DNA from 3 places in the Terrabacter aeriphilus genome. Region 2 is predicted to be linked to each of the others. Evidence: predicted binding sites of a transcription regulator. Region 2 holds the regulator's gene; each other region holds the start of a gene.
What was found. The regulator HrcA, encoded in region 2, represses chaperone genes, less so after heat shock. The targets are predictions, from matches to a motif close to TTNGCACTCGNNNNNNNCGAGTGCNAA.

Region 1: the regulator HrcA is predicted to act here: its motif matches at 2,431-2,457, upstream of ABD979_RS09685 (Hsp20/alpha crystallin family protein).
Region 3: the regulator HrcA is predicted to act here: its motif matches at 1,613-1,639, upstream of groL (chaperonin GroEL).

Annotation. Positions count from the first base shown of each region.
Region 1 is NZ_BAABIW010000014.1:109,023-113,801, reverse strand. It holds gene ABD979_RS09705 (DUF202 domain-containing protein) at 1-288, shown strand, start outside; gene ABD979_RS09700 (DUF6325 family protein) at 377-808, shown strand; gene ABD979_RS09695 (GAP family protein) at 876-1,559, shown strand; gene ABD979_RS09690 (hypothetical protein) at 1,537-1,884, opposite strand; gene ABD979_RS09685 (Hsp20/alpha crystallin family protein) at 1,895-2,338, opposite strand; gene ABD979_RS09680 (MerR family transcriptional regulator) at 2,481-2,795, shown strand; gene ABD979_RS09675 (ANTAR domain-containing protein) at 2,884-3,627, opposite strand; gene ABD979_RS09670 (NAD(P)H-hydrate dehydratase) at 3,933-4,779, opposite strand, start outside.
Region 2 is NZ_BAABIW010000010.1:102,159-106,937, forward strand. It holds gene ABD979_RS07400 (CHAP domain-containing protein) at 1-1,210, shown strand, start outside; gene ABD979_RS07405 (DUF3097 domain-containing protein) at 1,311-2,195, opposite strand; gene hrcA (heat-inducible transcriptional repressor HrcA) at 2,383-3,453, shown strand; gene dnaJ (molecular chaperone DnaJ) at 3,569-4,702, shown strand; gene ABD979_RS07420 (16S rRNA (uracil(1498)-N(3))-methyltransferase) at 4,728-4,779, shown strand, end outside.
Region 3 is NZ_BAABIW010000014.1:62,720-67,498, forward strand. It holds gene ABD979_RS09430 (M48 family metallopeptidase) at 1-39, opposite strand, end outside; gene ABD979_RS09435 (MBL fold metallo-hydrolase) at 180-1,067, opposite strand; gene ABD979_RS09440 (HIT family protein) at 1,066-1,536, shown strand; gene groL (chaperonin GroEL) at 1,759-3,390, shown strand; gene ABD979_RS09450 (hypothetical protein) at 3,485-4,759, opposite strand; gene ABD979_RS09455 (SigE family RNA polymerase sigma factor) at 4,756-4,779, opposite strand, start outside.

The DNA of each region.
Region 1 (4,779 bases), on a different contig from region 2:
CTCGCGTGGCGGCGCACCGCGCTGTCGGTGGCGGTCGGCTCGCTCGTGGGCCTCCGGGTGCTCCCGGGTGAGCTGGGGGCGTACGGGTATGCCGTGTGCCTCCTCGGTCTCGGCTGGAGCATCGACCTCGCCGTCGTCGCGCGGCGTCGGCACCGGGACGCGAATCTCGTGCTACGACGGGTCGGTCACCGCGGCCCCGAGGGCGCCGTCATGGCCCGGGTGGCGCTGGCCACGGCCGTCACGGCGGTCGCCGCCCTCGTCGGCGTCCTCGTCATCGCCGGGCACTGAGCCACCCACCCTCCGCCTCACCCGGTGCGGGTGACGTGGCCGCCACCCGACCCGCGCGAGCATGGAGCCCCGTCGAGGAGGTGAGCGCATGAGCAGAGCCGTGCGACCGGTCGGTCCGGTCGACATCGCCGTCATCGGTTTCACCGGTGACCTGCGTGGCACCGGTGTCGCGGCCGCCGTGGCGCGCGCCGTGGCCGAGGGCGTCGTGCGGGTGCTCGACGTGCTCGTCGTGCGCAAGGACGACACCGGCGCCGTGACGATGCTCGACGCCGAGACGACCGAGGGCGTCGAGGAGCTGCTCGGGTTCCCGGCCGACCTGCCCGACATGGTGGGCGAGGACGACGCCCTCGCCATCGCCGCCGAGATGGCGCCCGGCTCGTCGGTGGTCGTCGTCGTCTGGGAGAACGTCTGGGCGGCCCACATCGCGGCCGCCGTGCAGGCGTCCGGCGGCCAGCTGCTCACGCTCGAGCGCATCCCGGCCGAGGACGTGCGAGAGGCGCTCGAGTCGATCAGCGGGTGAGCACCCCACCGCTCCCGCACGGAGCCGACCAGCCGGACGTGCCGATGACCCATCGTCGGGTGTCGCCGTGAACGGCGTCTGGGGCGCGCTGCTGCCGCTCGTCGTGGGCAGCGCCGTCGTCCCCATCCAGGTCGTCGTCGTGCTCCTGCTCCTCCAGGGCGGAGGACGGGTGCCCGCCCTCGCCTGGGTGGCGGGCGTCTCGACCGTCCGGCTGCTGCAGGGGCTCGTCTTCGGCGTCGTGCTTCGCCCCGAGACCCCGACCACGAGCGCGCCCGGACCCGACGCGGCGTCGCCGTTCACGGCCTCGCTCCTGCTCGTGCTGGGCGTCCTGCTCCTCGTCATGGCCGGGCGCAAGGCGCTCGACCAACCCGACGAGGACGCCCCACCCCCGCGGTGGCTCGAGGCCACCGCCTCGATGCGCCCGGGCAGGGCCTACCTGTTCGGCGCGCTGAGCATGGTCGTCGGGGCGAAGTTCTGGGTCTTCACGCTGGGAGCCGTCGCGGCCATCCACGACGCCGCGCTGCCGACCGCGACGGGAGTGCTGACGTTCGTGCTCTTCGTGGTGCTGGCCCAGACGCTGCAGGTGGCCGCCCTCGTCGTGGCCTTCGTCGCGCCACGCCGGGCCGACGACGTCCTCGGGCCGGCGGCCGGCTGGCTGACGCGGCACAACCGGCCGCTCGTGATCGGGGTCGGGCTCGTCTTCGGGGCGTGGTTCGCGGTCAAGGGGCTCACGGGCCTCGGACTGGTCTGACCCGGCGGTCGGGGGTCCGCGCGCCGGGCTCGGCGGGCGCGTGCCCGCGGCTCGACGGGGGCGACCGCTCCCGACGCGGCGCCATGGAGTCCCCCTCGCGGCGGGTCCCGCCGGGGGCCGCCCCGCTCCCGCGCCCGGCGCCGGGAGCCCGCCGTCGTCCGGGAGGCCCCGGCGTCGGGCTTGGTGTGGCGCGCGGCCCGTCCGCGCGGACGATCTCCGCGAACTGCGCGTCGAGCAGGTCGGGGTCACCCAGGACGATCTCGAGGAACGCCTCGTCCACGTCGGTCTGCCGGGTCGACCCGGCATACGTCATCGGCTCGGTCATCGCACTCGCCTCAGGCGGTGATGGTCGCCCGGCCCTCGCCCGGCTGGGCGATCTCGATGCGCCTCGGCTTGGCCCGCTCGGCCACGGGGATCGCGAGGCTCAGCACGCCGGCGTCGTAGCTCGCCTCGATGCGCTCGGTGTCGAGGCTGTCGCCGAGCACGAGCTGGCGACTGAAGACGCCGCGCGGGCGTTCGGCGGCGATGAGCTCGGCGTCGCTCGCGCGTGCGCGGCGTTCGGCCTTGACCGTGACGACGTTGCGCTCCACGTCGAGGTCGATCGACCCCGGGTCGACGCCCGGCAGGTCGAGCTCGACGTGGAAGGTGTCGCCGTCGCGCCACGCGTCCATCGGCATGGCCGAGGGGCGGGCGAGGGTGCCGTTGCCGCCGATGGCCAGCTGGGCCAGGCGGTCGAGGTCACGGAAGGACTCTCGGATCGGGTCGGTGCGCATCAGCATCGTTGTCACCTCCATCGCGTCCAGATGCTCCGGTGTGGCCACGATCGCGTCTGTCGATCTGTGGCATGCGCTGTAGATTTTGTGTAGCACGACTGGCACACTGTGCGCAAGAGCCCGACACCACCGGGCGGAGGAGGCACGGATGGCGGGCGACGACCACGCGACCGCGCCCGACCCCGCGCGCGGCGTCTACGGCATCACGGTCGCCGCGGAGCTGGTCGGCATGGAGGTGCAGAGCCTCCGGCTCTACGAGGCCCGAGGCCTGCTGACGCCGCACCGCACCCCCGGCGGCACGCGCCGCTACAGTGCCGACGACCTCACCCGGCTGCGCCGCATCGGCGCCCTGCTCGCCGACGGCGTCAACCTGGCCGGCATCCGGATGCTGCTCGAGCTCCAGGAGGAGAACCGGGCGCTGCGGGCCCGCGTCGCCGCCCTGCGCGTCGGGGGACGCCACTGACCGAGCTGCGCGGCTGAACCCGGCCAGCGGCTCACTGCGCCAGTACCCACCGAGGGCAGTCACATTCACCATCGCTCGAGGCAGCCCGTCATGGGCTACTCCTCGGAACGCCGATCTCGTGATCGCCACTCCGTACTGCCTGCGCCACCGCGTGCAGCTTGACGTTGCCGTCCTGCGACAGACGCCGGAGGTAGGCGAACGCCGCGTCCGCCGTGAGGGCGTGACGTTCCATGAGGATGCCGACGGCCTGCCCGATCTCCTGGCGGGTCACCAGAGCCTGCTCGAGCTGCTCGGCCTGCTGCGCCGTCGCGACCGTGACCGCGAGGTGGTCCGCCACCGCGGCGACGAGCTCCACGACGGCCTCCGGGACATCGTCCGACGCGGACGACGCGAGGGTCAGCACACCGACCACCCGTCCGCGCCAGGCGAGCCTGACGGCGACGAGGGTCCGCACCCCCAGGGCCTCCGCGCACGCGGCCACGCCCGGCCACCGCGCCTCGTCGTCCGCGCACCCCAACCGCAGGACCGCCCGCCGTCGGTCACCACGCAGCACGGCTGCGGCCGGGCCCCGACCGGTCGTGAACTGCTCGTCGAACGCGGGCGGGACCTCGCTCGTGGCCGTGAGCAGTCGCACGCCCCCGCCGCGTCGGACGACGTGGACGCAGAGGTGCGAGGCGTCGCGGACCACCCGCGTCGTCGCGGCGAGCACCCCCCCGACGACGGAGGCGACGTCGTCGACGGCGCTCTGCGGGCGGGAGGCAGGTGTCTCGGCGAACGAACGGGAGCCGTCGAGCCCGATGGGCTCGCGCAGTGCCGGGGACGGCGCCCGCACGGAAAGCGGCGCAACAGGGTAGATGACATCGACGTCCGGCGACACTGCGAGAGCAGGGGTCGGTGGACGGGGAGAGGTGCGAGACAAGGGAACCCCTTGCGGGCGCGGCTTCCCTCGTCGGTTGAAGGTGCCTGCGCGCCGCGCGACCCGTTCGGGGCCCCGCGGCCCGTGCCCGCGATCAAGAGAACCAACGTACACCGGCGCTCCGACAGTCGGCCCGGACAGGCTCGTCCGGCGTCACGACACCGCGTGCGGGTCCGGCTGCTCGCGCTCAACGGCAGCTCGCGCTCACCGGCTGCTCGGGGTCAACGGCCGCTCGGGGTCAGGCGCTGCAGCACCTCCGCCGCCGCGAGGACGACGTCGCGGGCGAGGTAGCCGCCACCGCGTTGCTCGAGCAGGGCGCCCGCCCGGGCGTGCAGCCACGCGCCCCAGGCGCCCGCCTGCTCCGGTGGGGCACCGCGCGCCATCAGCCCGGTCACGACTCCTGCCTTGACGTCGCCCGACCCCGCCGTGGCCAGAGCCGACGGCCCCGAGTCGCAGCACCACGCCCTCCCGTCCGGGGCGGCCACGTGCAGCTCGCCCGTCCCGCTGAGCACGCTGGCACCGGTCCTGTCCGCGGCGTCCCGGCAGGCGGCGAGCGGGTCCTGCTCGACCTCGTCCTCGCCGCGCCCCAGCATGACGGCGAGCTCGGTGGCGTTCGGGGTGAGCACCGCGCGACCGGCCAGGTGGGAGAGACCGCGCAGGTTGTCGGTGAGGAAGGCCGTCCCGAGCGCGTCGACGACCACGGACGTGTCGAGGCCGGGGACGACCTGCGACACGAAGAGGTTCGCCGTCGACGGGTTGCCGAGGCCCGGCCCGATGAGCACGACGTCGACGGCGTCGGCTAGCTCGAGCACCCGCTCGGCGCCGGACACCGAGAGCTCACCGGCCGGGGTCACGGGCAGGCCCTCGACGTAGGCCTCCGGCAGGGCGACCGCCAGCGCGCCGGCGGTGTCTCGGGCGGTCGCGACCTGGACCTTGCCCGCTCCCACGCGCAGGGCGGCCTCCGCCGCCAGCAGCACCGCCCCGGGGGTCTGCCTGGCGCCGCCGACGACGAGCACGGTGCCCCTCTGCGACTTGTCGCCGTCGGCTGCGGGCAACGGCCAGGAACCG
Region 2 (4,779 bases):
CTCCGAGGACAACTGGGGTGGCGACTTCCGCTGGCGCAAGGTCACGCGCACGGGCGGTCGCTGGCCCAACGGCTTCATCCACCTGCGCGACCAGGCCGCACCGGTCGTCGACGTCGACGCGTACCGGCCCGTCACGCCGGTCAGCCTGCTCGACACGCGCACCGGTGTCGGCGTCGCGGCGGGCAAGGTGGCCGGCGGGACGTCGGTCAGCGTGCCGGTGGCGGGCCGGGCCGGCATCCCCTCGGGGGTGGGGACCGCCCTGCTCAACGTCACGGTGACCGGCGCGGCGAGCGCGGGCTACCTCACGGCGTACCCCTCCGGCTCGGCCCAGCCGGCTTCGCGGAGCGTCTCCTTCCCCGCGGGCACGACCCTGCGCGAGCACGTGCCCGCCCGCGTCGGGGCTGACGGCCGGGTCCGGCTCTACACCTCGCGTTCGACCGACCTCGTCGTCACGGTGGTCGGCTGGTACCCGACGACGGGCCACCTCGTCTCCGTGACGCCCACGCGGGTGCTCGACACCCGCACCGGCACCGGCGTCGCCAAGGTGCGCGTGCCGGCGGGCGGCAGCGTCGACCTGCCCCTCGCGGGCCGGGGCCTCGTGCCGGCCACCGGGGCCACGGCCGTGGTGCTCGACCTGTCGGCCACGACGCCGAGCGCCGGAGGGTGGCTGACGGCATACCCCACCGGGTCGACGCGCCCGACGACCGCGCACGTGCGCTACGACGCGGGCGTCGACATGACGGGCGCCGTCCTGACGCGCCTCGGCACGGGCGGCAGCGTGACGATCCACTCGACCGCGCAGACCGACCTGCTCGTCGACGTGCTCGGCTGGGTCAAGGTCGGCGCCGACCTCGTGCCGGTCCCGCCGACGCGCCTGCTCGACACGCGATCGGGCCTCGGCGCGCCGACCGGGCGGGTGGCCGCCGGTCGCACCGTCACGGTCCCGGTGCTCGGCCGTGGCGGCGTGCCGACGGTCGGCGTGCGCGCCGTCTCGCTCACCGTCACACCCATCGCGCCGACCGCGGCGACGGGTGTGACCGCCTACCCGGGCGGCACGAGCCGCCCCGCGACGGCGGACGTCACGGTCGGCAGCGGCCGGACGCTCGTCAACACCGTCGTCGTGCCCGTCGGGGCCGACGGCACCGTGACGCTCCACACCTCGGCGTCCGCCTACCTCGTCGTCGACGTGCAGGCGTACCTCAAGAAGTGAGGACCTGAGCCGGCCGGGTGGGACCGGGCTCAGCTCCTCGCGCCCGTCAGGGCAGCCGTGGGTCCGGCGCCGCAGCAGCGGTGCCGGACCCACGTGCGTGTCAGGCGCCGGGCTCGGTCACGAAGTCGATGAGCTCCTCGACGCTCGCGAGGAGGGTCGGCTCGAGGTCGGAGTAGCTGCGCACCGTGCCGAGGATCCGCTTCCACGCCCGGGCGATGTCGGCCTGGGTGGCGTGCGGCCAGCCGAGCTCGGCGCAGATGCCGTGCTTCCACGAGGTGCCGCGGGGGATGACGGGCCACTGCTGCCAGCCGAGGCGCTCGGGGCGCACCGACTGCCACACGTCGACGTAGGGGTGGCCGAGCACCTTGACGTGCCGCGAGAGCCCGGGCAGCGCGCGGGCCTGCTCGACGATGCGGGCCTCCTTGGTGCCCGGCACGAGGTGGTCGACGAGCACGCCGAGCCGGCGGCCCGGCCCGGGCTCGAACTCGGCGATGATGCCGGCGAGGTCGTCGACGCCGTCCATCAGCTCGACGACGACGCCCTCGACCCGCAGGTCGTCGCCCCAGACCTTCTCCACGAGCTCCGCGTCGTGGCGGCCCTCGACGTAGATCCGCGAGCCACCGGCGACCCGGGCCCGGGCGCCCTGGACGGCGACCGAACCGCTCGCCGTGCGGGACTCGGCGCGCCGGGCGTCGGCGAGGCGGGCGCTCGCCGCGGCCGCGGGCGGGGTCAGCGTCACGGGCGCACCGTCGACGAGGAAGCCGGGCCCGAGGGGGAACGCCTTGGTGCGCCCCCGCCGGTCCTCGAGGTGCACGACGTGCATGCCGCCCGCCTTCTCGACCCGCACGACGGCGCCGACCCAGCCGGTCTCGACCTCCTCGACGACGAGGTCGGGCTCCGCGGGCAGGGGCGTCGAGCGCCCCCGCTTCGGGGCGCGCCAGTCGCCGCTCAGCACGTCGGATCCGTATCGGTCGATGGGAGGCACGGCAAGGGAGCGTATGCGGCCCGGCCGGCTCGCGCCGCGGCGCCACGCGGGTGGCGGGCGGGCGGCATACGGTGGAGTCGGAGATCCACGGCCCACGACGTAGACTTGGCACTCGTCGACCGAGAGTGCCAGAGTCGGTCGTCGACCGCTGTGCGAGGCGGTGACCGGGCTGCGAAGGAGGGACACGTTGAGCGAGGACCGCAGGCTGATGGTGCTGCGCGCCATCGTGCAGGACTACGTCCAGACCTCCGAGCCGGTCGGCAGCAAGGCCCTCGTCGAGCGACACCACCTCGGCGTCAGCGCCGCCACGGTGCGCAACGACATGGCGCTGCTCGAGGAGGAGGGGCTGATCCACGCCCCGCACACCTCCGCCGGGCGCGTGCCGACCGATGCCGGCTACCGCGTCTTCGTCGACCGGCTGAGCGCGGTCAAGCCGCTCGGCCCGGGGGAGCGGCGCGCCATCAGCCAGTTCCTCGAGGGCGCCGTCGACCTCGACGACGTCGTCGACCGCACCGTGCGCCTCCTCGCCGGGCTCACCCGGCAGGTCGCGGTCGTGCAGTACCCGTCGCTGACCCGCTCGACGGTGCGGCACATCGAGCTCGTGCCGATGGGCACGAGCCACCTGATGATCGTGCTCATCGTCAACACCGGACGCGTCGAGCAGCGCGTCGTCGACACCGGCCGCGTGCTCGCGGACGCCGACGGCGAGCGGCTCGTGGCCTCGATGCGCACCCGGCTCAACGAGGTGGCCGCGGGCGTGCCCTTCACGGTCGCCGCCACCCGGCTGCGCCACCTCGTCGACGACGCCGCGGCTGCGGCCGGCACCGACGGCGCCGACGACACCGACCGGGCGGCCATGGAGGCCGTCGTCTCGGCGCTCGGCGACGCCCTCGTCGAGGAGCGCGAGGAGCGGGTCGTGCTCGCCGGCCAGGCCAACCTCGCCCGCGCCGGCACCGACTTCCCGCGCACCATCGGGCCGATCCTCGAGGCGCTCGAGGAGCACGTGACCCTGCTGCGGCTGCTCGGCCAGCTCGGCGACGACCCGGAGCTCGTCTCCGTGCGGATCGGCTCGGAGAACCCCGTGACCGGCCTGCAGACGACCTCGCTCGTCTCGATGGGGTACGGCTCCGGGGCGGAGCGCGTCGCGAGCCTCGGGGTGCTCGGCCCGACCCGCATGGACTACCCCACGACGATGGCCTCGGTCCGCGCCGTCGCCCGCTACGTCTCCGAGATCCTCGACGCGAACCAGGCCACCTGACCACCCGCCCGACCCGGCCGGACCCACCGACCGGCCCACCACCGTTCCCGGCGCCGACGACGCCACGCCGTGACCGACGGAACCGAACGCACCACGCACCAGAAGGATGCCCAGCTTGAACGACTACTACGCCGTCCTCGGGGTCTCGCGCGACGCGAGCCAGGAGGAGATCAAGAAGGCCTACCGCCGGCTCGCCCGCAAGCTGCACCCCGACGTCAACCCGGGTGCCGAGGCGGAGGAGGAGTTCAAGCGGGTCTCGCAGGCCTACGACGTGCTCTCCGACCCGCAGAAGCGCCAGTCGTTCGACATGGGCGCCGACCCGTTCGCCTCCGGCGGCGGCGCCGGCTTCGGTGCGGGCCAGGGTTTCTCCTTCAGCGACGTCATGGACGCCTTCTTCGGCGCCGGTCAGGCGGGCGGCGCCCGCGGACCCCGGTCGCGCGTGCAGCGCGGCCAGGACGCCCTCGTGCGCCTCGACATCGACCTGGCCAAGGCCGTCTTCGGCTCCGAGGAGGAGCTGACCCTCGACACCGCCGTCGGCTGCGGCCGGTGCGGCGGCGACGGCGCCGAGCCCGGCACGGGGCGGCAGACCTGCCCGATCTGCAACGGCGCCGGCGAGGTGCAGCAGATCCAGCGCAGCTTCCTCGGCCAGGTGATGACCTCGCGGCCCTGCGTCAACTGCCAGGGCTTCGGCGCGACGCTGACCGACCCCTGCCACGACTGCTCGGGCGACGGCCGCGTGCGCACCCGGCGCTCGCTCAAGCTGAAGATCCCCGCGGGCGTCGACACCGGCACCCGCATCCAGCTGACCGGCGAGGGCGAGGTGGGCCCGGGCAACGGGCCCCAGGCCGACCTCTACGTCGAGATCCGCGTCGTCAACCACGAGACCTACACCCGTCGCGGCGACGACCTCCACTGCAGCGTCGAGCTGCCCATGGCGGCCGCTGCGCTCGGCACGAGCTTCAAGCTCTCCACCTTCGACGGCATGGAGGACCTCGAGATCAAGCCGGGCACGCAGAGCGGTGACGTCTTCACGCTCCGTGGCCTCGGCGTGACGCACCTGCGGCACGGCGGCCGCGGCGACCTGCTCGTGCACGCGAACGTGCAGACCCCGACCCGCCTCACCGAGGAGCAGCAGGAGCTGCTGCGCCAGTTCGCGGCGCTGCGCGGCGAGGAGCGCCCCGAGGGCCGGCTGACCCCGGCGAACAAGGGTCTCTTCGGCAAGCTGCGCGACGCCTTCAAGGAGAAGTGAGCCGCGTGGCCCGGCGGGTGCTCCGGTGACCCACCAGCTCTTCCTCGGCGAGCCCGGTGCGGTGGCGGCCGCGGTCG
Region 3 (4,779 bases), on a different contig from region 2:
GCGCGCGGTGGCAGGTGGGGAGGAGGCATGGTCGGTCACGGTGAGGTCCTTCGGCGACGGGCGGGGCTCGCCGGATGCTACGGCCGCCCCGGCCCGGCAAGAGCCGTTTTGTCGGGATCCGCGTCGCCCCGCCATGCCTGCCTGCCTGCCTGCCTGCCTGCCTGCCGCCGCGATCGCGGTCAGGGGCCAGGTGGCGCCAGCTGGTCCCATCCGCGGCGGAAGGCGGCGTCGAGGTCGCCCAGGGGATAGGGCAGTCGGGCGTCGGCCTCCTGCAACGCCGCCTCGAGGCTCATCCCGCCGAGGCGGCGCTCGCGGATGACCGCGGCCACCGCGGCGACGTCGTCGCGCTGGCGCTCGACGAAGGCGGCGTCGACCGCTCGCCCGTGCCCCGGCACGACGACGGTGCGCTCCTCGACGTCGAGCAGGTGCGTCGTGAGCGTGTCGGCCCACTCGAGGGGCCAGCAGTCGCCGCCGAACGACGGGTGAGCGCTCTCCTCGACGAGGTCGCCGAGGAAGAGGGCCGCCGTGTCGGGCACGAGCACGGCCACGTCGCCGTCGGTGTGGCCGCGGCCGGCATACGTCATCGTGACGACGCGGTCGCCGAGGTCGATCGTCGCGTGGGAGCCGAAGGTGCGGTCCGGCCCGCGGACGACGGTGGCGAGCACCTCGGCGGCGTCGTCGGCGGTGTAGCCGAACTCGGGGCCGTCGCCGGGATCGGCGCGGAACGCCGCCTTGATGCGCTCCTCGTCGGCGCGCCAGGTGCGGCCGACGTTGTCGTGCGCGTGGACCGTGGCGGCGTCGAAGGCCGCGTTGCCGAAGGTGTGGTCGAAGTGGACGTGCGTGTTGACGACGTGGCGCACCTCGATGTCCCGACCGAGGCGGCGCACGTCGCCTCGCACCTGGCTGCCCTCCCGGTCGCTGGCCCGGGTGTCGACGACGACGGCTCCGTCACGCCCGAGCACGAGCCCGACGTTGACGTCCCACTGCGGGTAGCGCGCCACGAAGACACGGTCGGCCACCTCGACGAAGCCGGCTCCGGTCGAGGACGGGCGCGTCGGTGCGGGCATGCGCCCCACCGTAGTGCGGCCGGGTGCGTGGCAGGGTGGGGCCATGGCCTGCGTCTTCTGCTCCATCGTGGCCGGCGAGGCCGAGGCGGACGTCGTGCTCGACGAGCCGGACTTCGTCGGCTTCCTCGACCGGCGACCCGTGTTCAAGGGGCACGTCCTGCTCGTGCCGCGCCGGCACGTCGACACCCTGCTCGACCTCCCGGAGCCGCTGCACGCCGGCCTGCTCGGGGCGACCCGGCGGCTGGCCGCGGCAGCCGTCGAGGGGCTCGGCGCGCAGGGCAGCTTCGTCGCGATGAACAACGTCGTCAGCCAGTCGGTGCCGCACCTGCACGTGCACGTCGTGCCCCGCACCAAGGGCGACGGCCTGCGCGGCTTCTTCTGGCCACGGACGACGTACGCGTCGCCGCAGGAGTCGGGGGAGTATGCCGGTCGCATCGTCGCCGCGCTGGCAGCGGGCGCGGCCCGCTGAGCCGGGCGGGCCGCACGCGGGGGCGGACGACGCCCGGACTGTTTGCACTCTCAGGTCGAGAGTGCCAATAATGGCGTTAGCACTCTCCCTGTGGGAGTGACAGATATGGGCCGTGTGCCGAGGGGCTGGGTTCGCAGCGACGTGAGCTGAGGAGACCGGTCCCGTCCGTCGCGGGCGTCAGGCGGCCCACCACCATCGATTCGCGTGGGAGGAACCACCCGAATGGCCAAGACCATTGCGTTTGACGAAGAGGCGCGCCGCGGGCTCGAGCGGGGAATGAACATCCTCGCCGACGCCGTCCGTGTGACGCTCGGCCCGAAGGGCCGCAACGTCGTCCTCGAGAAGAAGTGGGGCGCCCCCACGATCACCAACGACGGCGTCTCCATCGCCAAGGAGATCGAGCTCGACGACCCGTACGAGAAGATCGGCGCGGAGCTCGTCAAGGAGGTCGCCAAGAAGACCGACGACGTCGCCGGTGACGGCACGACGACGGCCACCGTGCTCGCCCAGGCCATGGTGAAGGAAGGCCTGCGCAACGTGGCCGCCGGCGCCAACCCGATGGCCCTCAAGCGCGGCATCGAGAAGGCCGTCGAGGCCGTCTCCGCCCGTCTGCTCGAGCAGGCCAAGGAGATCGAGACCAAGGAGCAGATCGCCTCGACCGCCAGCATCTCGGCGGCCGACGAGGAGATCGGCGGGCTCATCGCCGAGGCGATGGACAAGGTCGGCAAGGAAGGTGTCATCACCGTCGAGGACTCCAACACCATGGGCCTCGAGCTGGAGATGACCGAGGGCATGCGGTTCGACAAGGGCTACATCTCGGCCTACTTCGTCACCGACACCGAGCGCATGGAGACCGTCCTCGACGACGCCTACGTGCTCGTCGCCAACTCGAAGATCGGCAACGTCAAGGACCTGCTGCCGCTCCTCGAGAAGGTCATGCAGTCGGGCAAGCCGCTCCTCATCATCGCCGAGGACATCGAGGGCGAGGCACTCGCCACCCTCGTCGTCAACAAGATCCGCGGTACCTTCAAGTCGGTTGCCGTCAAGGCCCCCGGCTTCGGCGACCGTCGCAAGGCGATGCTCACCGACATCGCGATCCTCACCGGTGGTCAGGTCATCTCCGAGGAGGTCGGTCTCAAGCTCGAGAACGCCACCCTCGACCTGCTCGGCAAGGCCCGCAAGGTCGTCGTCACCAAGGACGAGACGACCATCGTCGAGGACGCCGACGACCGCAGCCAGATCGAGGGCCGCATCGCCCAGATCAAGGCCGAGATCGAGAAGTCGGACTCCGACTACGACCGCGAGAAGCTCCAGGAGCGCCTCGCCAAGCTCGCCGGCGGCGTCGCCGTCATCAAGGCGGGCGCGGCCACCGAGGTCGAGCTCAAGGAGCGCAAGCACCGCATCGAGGACGCCGTGCGCAACGCCAAGGCCGCCGTCGAGGAGGGCATCGTCGCCGGTGGTGGCGTCGCCCTCATCCAGGCCGCCGACTCGCTCGACTCGCTCGCCCTCGAGGGTGACGAGGCGACCGGCGCGAACATCGTTCGCGTCGCGACCGAGGCCCCGCTCAAGCAGATCGCGATCAACGCGGGTCTCGAGGGTGGAGTCGTGGCCGAGAAGGTGCGCGGCCTCCAGTCCGGTTGGGGCCTCAACGCCGCGTCCGGCGAGTACGTCGACCTCCTCGAGGCCGGCATCATCGACCCGGTCAAGGTGACCCGCTCGGCGCTGCAGAACGCGGCGTCCATCGCGGCCCTCTTCCTCACGACCGAGGCCGTCATCGCCGACAAGCCGGAGAAGTCCGCTCCGGCCATGCCCGGTGGCGACGACATGGGCGGCATGGGCGGCATGGGCTTCTGAGCCCCACCCCCTGACGCCTCGCGACAGACCGAAGGGCGGTTCCCCCACGGGGGAGCCGCCCTTTCGGCGTCGTGGGGGGCGTATGCCGTCCGGCTCAGTTGTCGGCGACGGCGTGCGTGGTGCGAGGGGTGTCGCCGTCCTCGGGGGCGGGCTCCGGGGCGCTCGGTCCGATCTGCCGGCACGCGCCCGTGAGCTCGCAGCGCACGAGACCGTTGCGGGCGAAGTCGGGTGAGTCCACCGACATCACGAGGGCGGTGCCGTCGTCCGTGATCCGTGAGCTCTCGACCTGCAGGCCCGAGTCCCCGACGGCGTCGAGGACGACGCGGCCCGTGGTCGCGTCGACGACCGACCCGGGCGCAGCGAGGAGGTGGCGGCCGTCGGGGGAGATCCCCGTCGGGGTCACGTCGCCGCAGACCGCGAGCCGCACGACCGGTGGGTCGACGGTGAGGTCGAGCAGGCGGTAGCAGTGGCCGGCGGGGCGAGCGCCGTCGGTCTCGTCGGGGACCGGGTCGACCACGAGGGCCGTCCGGCCCGCCGCGTCAAGTCCTCGGACGATGCCCCGGATGCTGGTCCTGCGACCCGTGTCGAGCTCGATGCGGACCGACGAGCCGGTGTCGTCGTAGCCCGCGAGCTCCGCCGCGTAGAGGGTGTCCCCGACGAGTGCCGCCGGCCCCGCGTCGACGCGGACGGTCCTCAGCTCGCGACCGCGGCTGTCGGCGACGTGGATGACGCCGGTGCCGGGAGTGAGGACGGCCGAGTCGTCACGCCAGGCGATCCGGGTGCGGTCGGCGCTGACGACGAAGCGGTCGGCGCCGCTCAGCACCGAGGACGTGCCGTCGGGCAGCACGATGGTGACCTCCTGGTCGGCGCCGGAGGTCGGACGGTAGACGTAGCCGCCGTGGTCGAGCCGGCTGAAGGCGGCGAAGCCGGCCTCGTCGGGGGCCTTCAGCGGCGGGCGCGCGCCGTCGCGCACGAGCCCCGCGACGGCATACGGGACGCCGGGGTCGGTCGTGGGTGCGCTGGCGGCGAGCGTCGGACGGGCGGTGACCCGGGCGTCCGCGGCCGAGGCCGTGCGCGTCGGGACGGCCGTGGGGGCAGGCGTCGTGCTCGTCGGGACGCCTGTCTGCGTGGCGGAGAGGCTCGGGGCCCGGGTGGCGGGGACGGCGCTCGTGCGGCCCCCGAGGCCTGACCATGCGAGGGGGACCGCGACGGCGAGGACCGCGACGGCGGCGACACCGGCGGCCACGGCGCGACGGCGGTCGCTCCGGCGCTTGGCGTCGAGGACCGCCTCGACGAAGCTGCCCCTGGCGTTGACGTGCTCCGCCTCGCTGTCGAGGTGGGCCCGGAGGTCGAACTCTTCGGGGCTCATGCCGTGGCCTCTCTCATCGT